DNA from 3 places in the Kitasatospora setae KM-6054 genome. Region 2 is predicted to be linked to each of the others. Evidence: riboswitches for the same ligand, from Rfam matches in the RefSeq annotation. Region 2 holds a riboswitch; each other region holds the start of a gene.
The links. A riboswitch is a leader RNA that binds a small molecule or an ion and turns the genes downstream of it on or off. The one in region 2 is predicted to bind cobalamin.
Positions count from the first base shown of each region.

Region 1: another riboswitch for cobalamin. It lies ahead of KSE_RS24310 (ribonucleoside-diphosphate reductase subunit alpha); the one in region 2 lies ahead of nicT (Nickel transporter NicT).
Region 3: another riboswitch for cobalamin. It lies ahead of cobN (cobaltochelatase subunit CobN); the one in region 2 lies ahead of nicT (Nickel transporter NicT).

Region 1 is NC_016109.1:5,450,207-5,453,474, reverse strand. Features, by position in the region: gene KSE_RS24320 (helix-turn-helix domain-containing protein) at 1-415, opposite strand, end outside; gene KSE_RS24315 (GNAT family N-acetyltransferase) at 685-1,179, shown strand; cobalamin riboswitch at 1,283-1,409, shown strand; gene KSE_RS24310 (ribonucleoside-diphosphate reductase subunit alpha) at 1,586-3,268, shown strand, end outside.
Region 2 is NC_016109.1:1,556,829-1,560,096, reverse strand. Features, by position in the region: gene KSE_RS06820 (Fpg/Nei family DNA glycosylase) at 1-317, shown strand, start outside; gene KSE_RS06815 (DUF6445 family protein) at 403-1,095, shown strand; cobalamin riboswitch at 1,179-1,389, shown strand; gene nicT (Nickel transporter NicT) at 1,420-2,541, shown strand; gene KSE_RS06805 (DMT family transporter) at 2,562-3,268, opposite strand, start outside.
Region 3 is NC_016109.1:7,279,797-7,283,064, forward strand. Features, by position in the region: gene cobN (cobaltochelatase subunit CobN) at 1-2,028, opposite strand, end outside; cobalamin riboswitch at 2,271-2,397, opposite strand; gene KSE_RS32035 (putative precorrin-3B synthase) at 2,693-3,268, shown strand, end outside.

The sequences.
Region 1 (3,268 bases), 3.9 Mb from region 2:
GGAAGCGCTCGGCCATCAGCTCGGCGTACTGCCAGTGGGTGGTGCAGCGCCGGCCGTCGAGCAGGCCGGCGGCGCCGAGCAGGAAGCTGCCGGAGCAGATCGACAGCAGGTGGGCGCCGCGGTCGTGGGCGGCCCGCAGCGCGGCGAGCAGCGGTTCGGGGTAGTGGGCGCGGATGCCGGTGGCGGTGGCGATGACCAGGTCGGCGTCGGCGAGCCGCTCGGGCCCGTGCGGGACGTCGACGGTGAAGCCGGCGTGGGTGCGCATCGGCCCCGGCCGGTCGCCGACCAGGGCGAAGTCGTAGACCGGCAGGCCGGAGGCGCTCCGGTCGAGGCCGAACACCTCGCAGGCCACGCCCAGTTCGAAGGGGTGGATCTCTTCGAGGACCACCACGGCGACGTTGTCGAGCTTCCGCATCGGTCCAGGATGGCAGTGGCAGGATTTCGTGGCAATGGTGCGTTCCTGCCACTCGTCGGCCGGGGGCCGGGGGCGGAGAGTGGAGGCATGACCACCGCACTCGCCCTGCTGGGCCTCCTCGGCGGTTTCGGCCTCATCGGCGCCCTGGTCGGCCGCGACCTGGAGCGCCACGGCCGGACCGGCCGCGACACCGTCCACCGCCCGACCGGCTACCCCTTCGACCCGGACCTGGCCGACCCGCGCCGCCGCCGGTCCGGCACACTGTCCGGATGCAGCCTCCGATCGTCCGCCGCGCCCTCGTCCACGACCTCGCCGGTGCCGGGGAGGTCAGCGTCGCGGCCTTCGTCGGCGACGGCCACACCCGTCCCGACTCGCCGTACGTCGAGCTCCTCCGCGACGCCGCCCGGCGCGACCGGGAGGCCGAGCTCCTGGTCGCCGTCGACGGTTCCGGAGCCGTGCTCGGCTGCGTGACCTTCGCGCCCGGCGGCACCCCGTGGGCGGACACCGCCGGGCCCGGCGAGGGCGAGATACGGATGCTCGCGGTCGGGCCGGCGGCCCGCGGCCGGGGCGTCGGCCGGGCCCTGGTGGAGGCGTCGATCGCCCGCAGCCGGGAACTCGGGCTGGGCGGGATGGCGTTCTCCACCCGTCCGGCGATGACCGCCGCGCACCGGATCTACGAGGCCCTGGGCTTCGTCCGGACGCCCGAGCGGGACTGGTCGCCGGTGCCCGGCACCGACCTGATGGTCTACACGATGCGGTTCTGAGGCGGTTCCGAGGCGGCTCCGGCGCCGTTTTCGTTGTCTACGCGCGGCGCCACCGCCGCGACACGCGCTACTACATCTGGTGCTTCCAGATCCAGCCACCACAACATGTATGCTCACTCTCGCTGTCGACGCAGGGGAACCCGGTGAAAGTCCGGGGCTGCCCCGCAACGGTGAGCGGGCTGTAGCGACGCCCGCGCAGTCCGAGGACCTGCCGACGGTGTGCGACACGGCATCCCCGCAGACGCCTTGTGCAGCACAGCTTTGCCGTCCGGTCTCGCGGGCGGACCGGGGGTGGGTCTTCGCGCGCCGGAACGCGTTCTCGTTCCCCCGTGCCGCCTTCCCCTGGCCGCGTGCGGTCCCGGACACCCCGAGCCACGTCCGCCGCCGCCACAGGAGAGAGTGCGCCTTGACCGTCGCCGCCTCAGTCACCCTGCCGTCCCAGGGATCCGCCGACGCCTTCACCGACCCCGGTGCGGCGTTGCTCCGGCTGCTCACCGACCGCAGCACCGACCTCCCCCAGGTGGACCCCGGCCACGTCGCCGCCGCCGCCCTGCGCGGCCGGCACGCCGGTTCGGACTTCGCCGAGCTCCGCGGGCTGGCCGTCGAGGCCGCCGCGTCGATGATCGCCGAGGACCCGCAGTACTCGAAGCTGGCCGCCCGCCTGCTGGCGCTGGAGATCCGCGACGAGGCCGCCACCCAGCAGGTCACCTCGTTCTCCTCCTCGGTGGCCGTGGGCCACGCCGAGGGCCTGATCGGCGACGCGACCGCCGCCTTCGTGGCCGCGCACGCCGACCTGTTCGACTCGCTGGTGGACGAGGCGGGCGACGACCGCTTCGAGTACTTCGGCCTGCGCACCGTGCAGTCCCGCTACCTGCTGCGCCACCCGATCACCCGCAAGGTGGTCGAGACCCCGCAGCACTTCCTGCTCCGGGTGGCGGCGGGCCTGGCGGTCGGCACCTCCGAGGAGTCGGTGCGCGAGGTCGCCGAGCTGTACACCCTGATGAGCCGGCTGGAGTACCTGACCAGCTCGCCGACGCTGTTCAACTCCGGCACCCGGCACCCGCAGATGTCCTCCTGCTACCTGCTGGACTCGCCGCTGGACAACCTGGACTCGATCTACAACCGGTACGCGCAGATCGCCCGGCTGTCCAAGCACGCCGGCGGCATCGGCCTGTCCTACTCGCGGATCCGCTCGCGCGGCTCGCTGATCCGCGGCACCAACGGCCAGTCGAACGGCATCGTCCCGTTCCTGCGCACCCTGGACTCCTCCGTGGCGGCGGTCAACCAGGGCGGTCGGCGCAAGGGCGCGGCCTGCGTGTACCTGGAGACCTGGCACGCCGACATCGAGGAGTTCCTGGAGCTCCGCGACAACACCGGCGAGGAGGCCCGGCGCACCCACAACCTGAACCTGGCGCACTGGATCCCGGACGAGTTCATGCGCCGGGTGAACGCCAACGCCGACTGGTCGCTGTTCTCCCCGGCGGACGTGCCGGAGCTGGTCGACCTGTGGGGCGCCGACTTCGACGAGGCGTACGTGAAGGCCGAGCTGGCGGGCAAGGCCGTGCGCACCATCCCCGCGCAGACCCTGTACGCCCGGATGATGCGCACCCTGGCGCAGACCGGCAACGGCTGGATGACCTTCAAGGACGCCTCCAACCGGGCCGCCAACCAGACCGCGCTGCCGGGCCGCACGGTGCACTCCTCGAACCTGTGCACCGAGATCCTGGAGGTCACCGACGACTCCGAGACCGCGGTCTGCAACCTCGGCTCGGTCAACCTGGGCGCGCACGTCGCCCCCGGCGCCACCGCCGCCGACCTGCTGAACGCGATGGACTGGGACCGCCTGGACGCCACCGTCCGCACCGCGGTGACCTTCCTCGACCGCGTGATCGACATCAACTTCTACCCGACCACCGAGGCCGGGACGTCCAACTCCCGCTGGCGCCCGGTCGGCCTGGGCGTGATGGGCCTGCAGGACGTCTTCTTCCAGCTGCGGATCGACTTCGACTCCGCCGAGGCGGTCGCCCTCTCCACCCTGATCGCCGAGCGGATCATGCTCACCGCGTACGAGCGCTCCGCCGACCTGGCC
Region 2 (3,268 bases):
GCGCCGAGGTGCTGTTCCGGCTCGGGATCAGCCCGCACCGCCCCGGCCGCGCGCTCTCCCGCCCGGAGTGGGACGCGATCTGGGCCGACCTGGCCGCCCTGATGCGCGACGGCGTCGCCGCCGGCCGGATCGACACCGTCCGCCCCGAGCACACCCCCGAGGCGATGGGCCGCCCGCCCCGGGTCGACGACCACGGCGGCGAGGTGTACGTCTACCGCCGGTCCGACCGGCCCTGCCTGGTCTGCGGCACCCCGGTCCGCACCGAGGAGCTGGCCGCCCGGAACCTGTTCTGGTGCCCGCGCTGCCAGCGGGCGTGACGCCCCGTCAGCGGGTCAAGCCTTGACGCAAGGTTGACCACGCCTTGGGCGAGGGCTCCGGAACGGCGCTCCTATTGTCGGGTCCATGCCCGTGCAACCGTTCCAGGGCCCGCGCCCCACCCCGGCGCTCCCGGTCCTGCCGTACCGCAAGCCCACCAGGGGACGCGACTACTGGGTGCTGGACGACGTCCTCCCGGACCCGGACGCGGTGCGGGCCAGGCACCTGGCGCGCACCGACTGGGACGAGGGCTACCCGCACCGGCCGGAGTCCTGGCCCGGCCTGCGGGCGATGCCCGGGCTGGAACCGGACGAGCTGGCGCACGTCGAGGCGCTGGTGCGGGCGGCGACCGGGGCCGGGCGGATCTGGGCGCTGGACCAGGCCGAGGGCGGCACGTTCAACCACAACTGCGTGCAGGTGGTCGGCGCGGGGGAGTGCGAGCCGCGCCCGCACACCGACTCGCGCTCGCTCTGCCGGTACGCCGCCGTGCTCTACCTCAACCCGGCCGTGCCCAAGCGCTGCGGCACCAGCTTCCACCGGCAGAGCTTCCCCGGCGGCCGGCTCGGCGGCAACAGCGTGGTCGCCCCGCACGACAACCTGGTGGACGCCCTGGGCACCCGCTTCGTCCCGCCGGACTCGTTCACCGAGGACCTGGCCGTGCCGCACCGCTACAACCGGCTGCTGCTCTACACCGCCAACCTGATCCACACCGCGACCGAGTACCACGGCGCGACGCTGGAGGAGAAGCGGATGACCTGCGTCTTCTTCTGGATGGCCTGACAGTCCGTCACCACGTTCCTGACCAGGCGTGATCTGCGCCACCCGGGCCCCGGTGCGCTCTTGCCGCCGGGCCCGGGCCGGGCCTACGGTGGGCGGGCCGTGGTGTTCGGGAAGCCGGTGCACCGCGTCCGTCACGAGAGTGTGCGGCGCGGGAGTCCGGAGCGGCCCTCGCCACTGTGATCGGGGAGTCGTCGGCTCCCACCCCGTGCCACTGGCCGCCCGCGGCCGGGAAGGCCGGGAGCCGGCGCGCAACACCCCGTCAGCCAGGAGACCGGCCACGGCATCTCACGAAGTGATCCACGAGGTGCTGGAGCGTGAACGCGGATGACCGCGCATGAGTCGACCCTGCCCGGGAACGAACCCGGGACCCCCCTGCCCGCCTTCCGCTGGCGGCGCGAGGACACCCTGCGCACGGCCGGGCTGATGGCGGTGATCCTGGTGCTGCACGCGGTGGCGTTCGGGACGCTGCTGTTCCTGGTCGCGCCGCACCACTACGCCGTCGGCACCCAGGTGTTCGGCGTCGGCCTCGGCGTCACCGCGTACACCCTGGGCATGCGGCACGCCTTCGACGCCGACCACATCGCGGTGATCGACAACACCACCCGCAAGCTGATGGCGGACGGCCGCCGCCCGGTCTCGGTGGGCTTCTGGTTCGCCCTCGGGCACTCCTCGATGGTGGTGCTGATGGCCGCCCTGGTGGCCGGCGGCGCGGCGCTGGCCGGCACCCTGATGGACGAGGACTCCGCCACCCACCAGGTGCTCGGCACCATCGGCACCACCGCGTCCGGCGCCTTCCTCTACCTGATCGCAGCGCTCAACCTGGTCGCCCTGCTGGGCATCTGGCGGGTGTTCCGGGCGATGCGGGCCGGCGAGTACGACGAGGCCGAGCTGGAGAGGCATCTGGCGGCGCGCGGTCTGCTGGCCCGGCTGCTGAACCGGGCCACCCGCTCGATCAGCCGCCCCGGCCAGATGTTCCCGGTCGGGATGGTGCTCGGCCTGGGCTTCGACACCGCCACCGAGGTCACCCTGATGGTGATGGCGGGCTCCGGCGCGGCCTCCGGCCTGCCCTGGTACGCGGTGGTCTGCCTGCCGCTGCTGTTCGCCGCCGGGATGAGCCTGTTCGACACGCTGGACGGCACGTTCATGAACTTCGCCTACCAGTGGGCGTTCGCCAACCCGGTCCGCAAGGTGTACTACAACCTGACCATCACCGGGCTGTCGATCGCGGTGGCCTTCGTGATCGGCACCATCGAGCTGGTCGCCGTGCTGCACGACAAGTTCGACCTGGCCGACCCGGTCACCGGCTGGATCGCCGGACTCAGCCTGGACAACGTCGGCTTCGTGATCGTCGGCCTGTTCGTGCTGGTCTGGGCCGCGGCGATCGGCTACTGGCGGATCGCCAAGCGCTCCCGCGCGTTCGCCGGGGCCGGCGCCGGGGCGTCCTGACGGCGGGTTCTGACGGCGGGTCAACCGGTGGCCAGGAGCAGCGTCCCGGCCACCGCGAGGCCCGCGCCCAGCACCTGCACCCGCAGCAGCCGCTCCTTCAGCAGGCCGCGCGCCATCAGCGCGGTGACCACCGGGTAGAGCGAGGCCAGCACGGCCGCGACCGCCACCGGACCCAGGTAGGAGGCGGCCGCGTACAGGCCGTTCGCGGCCACGTCGGCCACCCCGACGGCGGTCAGCGCGGGCAACTCGCGCAGGCCCGCCCGCAGTTCGAGCGGCTGCCGGCGGGCCGCGGCGGCCAGCAGCCCGGCGCCGACCGCGGTGTTGGTCAGCCGCTGCACGCACAGCGTCAGCAGCAGTGCGCCGCCCGCGCCGGCGTGCGCGACCAGCGCCAGCACCGCGCCGAAGGCGAACGCCGCGCCCAGCGTGAGCGCCAGCACCCGCCCGCCGACCGCGGGCCCGCCGCGCTGCGGGCCGCCCGCCAGGGCGACCCCGGCGACCGCCACCGCGATGCCCGACGCCTGGACGGGGCCCGGCCGTTCGCCGAGGAACAGGCCGACCCCGATCGGCACCAGCACGCCGACGGTGGCCAGCGGCGAGACCACGCCCATCGGCCCGAGCGCCAGCGCCCGGTAGAACGCCAGCAGCGCGAACGGGCCGATCGCGCCCGCCGCCACCGCGTACCAGAGGGCCGGCCCGGCCCCGGCCCAGCCGCCGCTCGCGGTCACCG
Region 3 (3,268 bases), 5.7 Mb from region 2:
CGCCTGCCCCAGCACGTGCAGCCCGTCACGGATCTGCGCGTCCTTCACCTCACACAGCCAGCCGTCGACGTGCAGCAGGAAGTCGTCGAACCCGTCGTCCTCCGGCCGCTCCGCCAACCCCAGGTCGTGGTCCAGCTTCGCCGCCTGGATCAGCGTCCAGATCTGCGCCCGGATCGCCGGCAGCTTCGCCGGGTCCATCGCCGCGATGTTCGAGTGCTCGTCGAGGAGTTGCTCCAGCCGGGCGATGTCGCCGTACGAGTCGGCGCGCGCCATCGGCGGCACCAGGTGGTCGACCAGCGTGGCGTGCGCCCGGCGCTTGGCCTGGGTGCCCTCGCCCGGGTCGTTCACCAGGAACGGGTAGACGAGGGGGAGGTCGCCGAGGGCCGCGTCCGGGCCGCACTCCGCCGACAGCGCGGCGGTCTTGCCCGGCAGCCACTCCAGGTTGCCGTGCTTGCCCAGGTGCACCACCGCGTGCGCGCCGAAACCGCCGTCCGCCCGGTCCGCCGCGATCCACCGGTACGCCGCCAAGTAGTGGTGGCTGGGCGGCAGATCGGGGTCGTGGTAGATCGCCACCGGGTTCTCGCCGAACCCGCGCGGCGGCTGCACCAGCACCAGCAGGTTGCCGGAGCGGATGCCCGCCAGCACCAGGTCGCCGTCCGGGTTGCGCGACCGGTCCACGTACAGCTCGCCCGGCGCCGGCCCCCAGTGCTCCTCCACCCGCTCGCGCAGCGCCGCCGGCAGCGTCGCGTACCAGCGGCGGTAGTCGGCCGCCGGGATGCGCACCGGGTTGCGGGCCAACTGCTCCTCGGTCAGCCACGCCTGGTCGTAGCCGCCCGCGTCGATCAGCGCGTGGATCAGCGCGTCGCCCTCGTGGCCGCCCCCGGCGTCGGTGTGGAAACCGGGCAGGCTGTCGCCCAGGTCCATGCCCTCCGCGCGCAGCCGCTCCAGCAGCCGGATCGCCGACGCCGGCGTGTCCAGACCCACCGCGTTGCCCACCCGCGCGTGCTTGGTCGGGTAGGCGGAGAGCACCAGCGCGAGGCGCCGCTCGGCCGCCGGAGTGTGCCGCAGCCGGGCGTGCCGCACCGCGATGCCCGCCACCCGCGCCGCCCGCTCCGGGTCCGCCGCGTACACCGTCAGCCCGTCCTCGTCGACCTCCTTGAACGAGAACGGCACCGTGATCAGCCGGCCGTCGAACTCCGGCACCGCGACCTGCGTCGCCGTGTCCAGCGGCGACAGGCCGTCGTCACTGCCCTCCCACTGCTCCCGCGACCAGGTCAGGCACAGCGCCTGCAGGATCGGACGGTCCAACGCCGCCAACGCCCCCGCGTCCCATGCCTCTTCGTCCCCGCCCGCCTGCGCGTCGGCCGGCCGGGTACCGCCCGCCGCCAGCACCGTCGTCACGATCACGTCCGCCGCGCCCAGCTCCGCCAGCAGCTCCGGCTCGGCCCCGCGCAGCGACGCGCAGAAGTACGCCCGCGCCCGGGCGCCCTGGTCCTCGACCGCCCGGCACAGCGTCTCGACGAACGCCGTGTTCCCGCTCATGTGGTGCGCCCGGTAGTACAGCACCGCGACGACCGGCCCCCCGGCGTCCCGCGCCTCGCGCTCCAGCGGGCCCCAGGACGGCGCCGACGCCGGCGACGCGAAACCGTGCCCGGTCAGCAGCACCGTGTCCGACAGGAACGCGCCCAGCTCCGCCAGGTTCGCCGGACCGCCGTGCGCCAGGTACGCGTGCGCCTCCGCCGCGATGCCCGCCGGAACGGTCGACAACTCCATCAACTGCGCGTCCGGCGCCTGCTCGCCCGTCAGCACCACCACCGGACGCGGACCCGCCAACAGCGCGTCCAACCCCTCCTGCCAGGCCCGGCGACCACCCAGCAGCCGCACCACCACCAGCTCCACGCCGTCCAGCAGCGCGGGCAGCTCCTCCGGCGACAACCGGGACGGGTTCGCCCAGCGGAACGGCACCGGGCCGTCCGCCGCGCGGGCACTCAGCAGGTCGGTGTCGGACGTCGACAGCAGCAGGATCATGCGGAAGCCCTCCCGGGCGTCTCGGACGGCACGGGGCGGGTGGACGGCGCGGGGCGGACCGGCGACGCCGGGCAGACGAACGGTGCGTGGCAGACCAGCGGCCCGGGGCTGACCAGCGGCGCGAGGCGGGCGGACGGCGCGGGGCGAACGGCACGGGACGACCCGGCGACGGCGGGCGCCCGCCGGGGCACGGGCATGCGGCAGCGCATGGAACAGCCTTCCTCGGGGTCCTCGCCCCGGGCAGTGGAGGACGGCCGGAGTTCCTGGCTCCCACGGCTCAGTGAGCCGCGGTCACAGTGGCGGGACCGCACCGGATTCGCACCGGACTTCCTCCGCTGTGCCGTCGCTGGCAGCGGACGCCCCGAGAGGCGCCCGCCAGCATCGTACGGGGTGATCGGCCCACGGGGGAGTGTGACCTGTGACGCTGACCGAAACCCGACCACCGGCGCCCCGCCCGGGCCGCGTCCGGGTCGTGTCCGGGCCCTGCCCGCGCCGCGTCCGCACCGCGCGAAATCCGGCCCGCGCCGCCCCCGGACGGCGTCCGCACCGCGCCCACACCGCGCTGAGCTGCGCAATCACCCCGCGACAGGCCCGGCGGGAGCGGCGGCCGGACGTGTCGGACGAGGCGGTGGCGCGGGCGCGGGCGATGGGTATGCTCGCCGCCATGCCACCCACACCCGACGCCACCCAGGCACCCTCCGTCGGGCCCGACCGAGGTCGCGCCGACGCCTGCCCCGGCGCGCTCCGCCTGCACGCCGCCGAGGACGGACACCTCGCCCGACTCCGGCTGCCCGGCGGTCAGTTGACGCACCGTCAGATGAACGCCGTCGCCGACGCCGCCGACGCCCTCGGCAACGGCGACATCGAGATCACCTCCCGCGGCAACGCCCAGCTCCGCGGCCTGACCGCCCACTGCGCCGCCGACCTCGCCGAACGCCTGCGCGCCGTCGGCCTGTTGCCCTCCGACACGCACGAACGCGTCCGCAACATCGTCGCCTCCCCACTGGCCGGCCTCGACGGCCACGGCACCGGCGGAGAACAGATCACCGACTGGGTAAGGGAGTTGGACCTCGCCCTGTGCGCCGCGCCGTGGGCCGCCGCGCTCTCCGGCAAGTTCCTGTTCGCCCTCGACGACGGCCGCGGCGACGTCGCCGCCCTCGACGCCGATGTGACCTTGATCGCAGTCGGCGACGGCCGCGCCCTGCTCCGCTACGGCCGCGCCCCCCGCGCCACCGCCGTC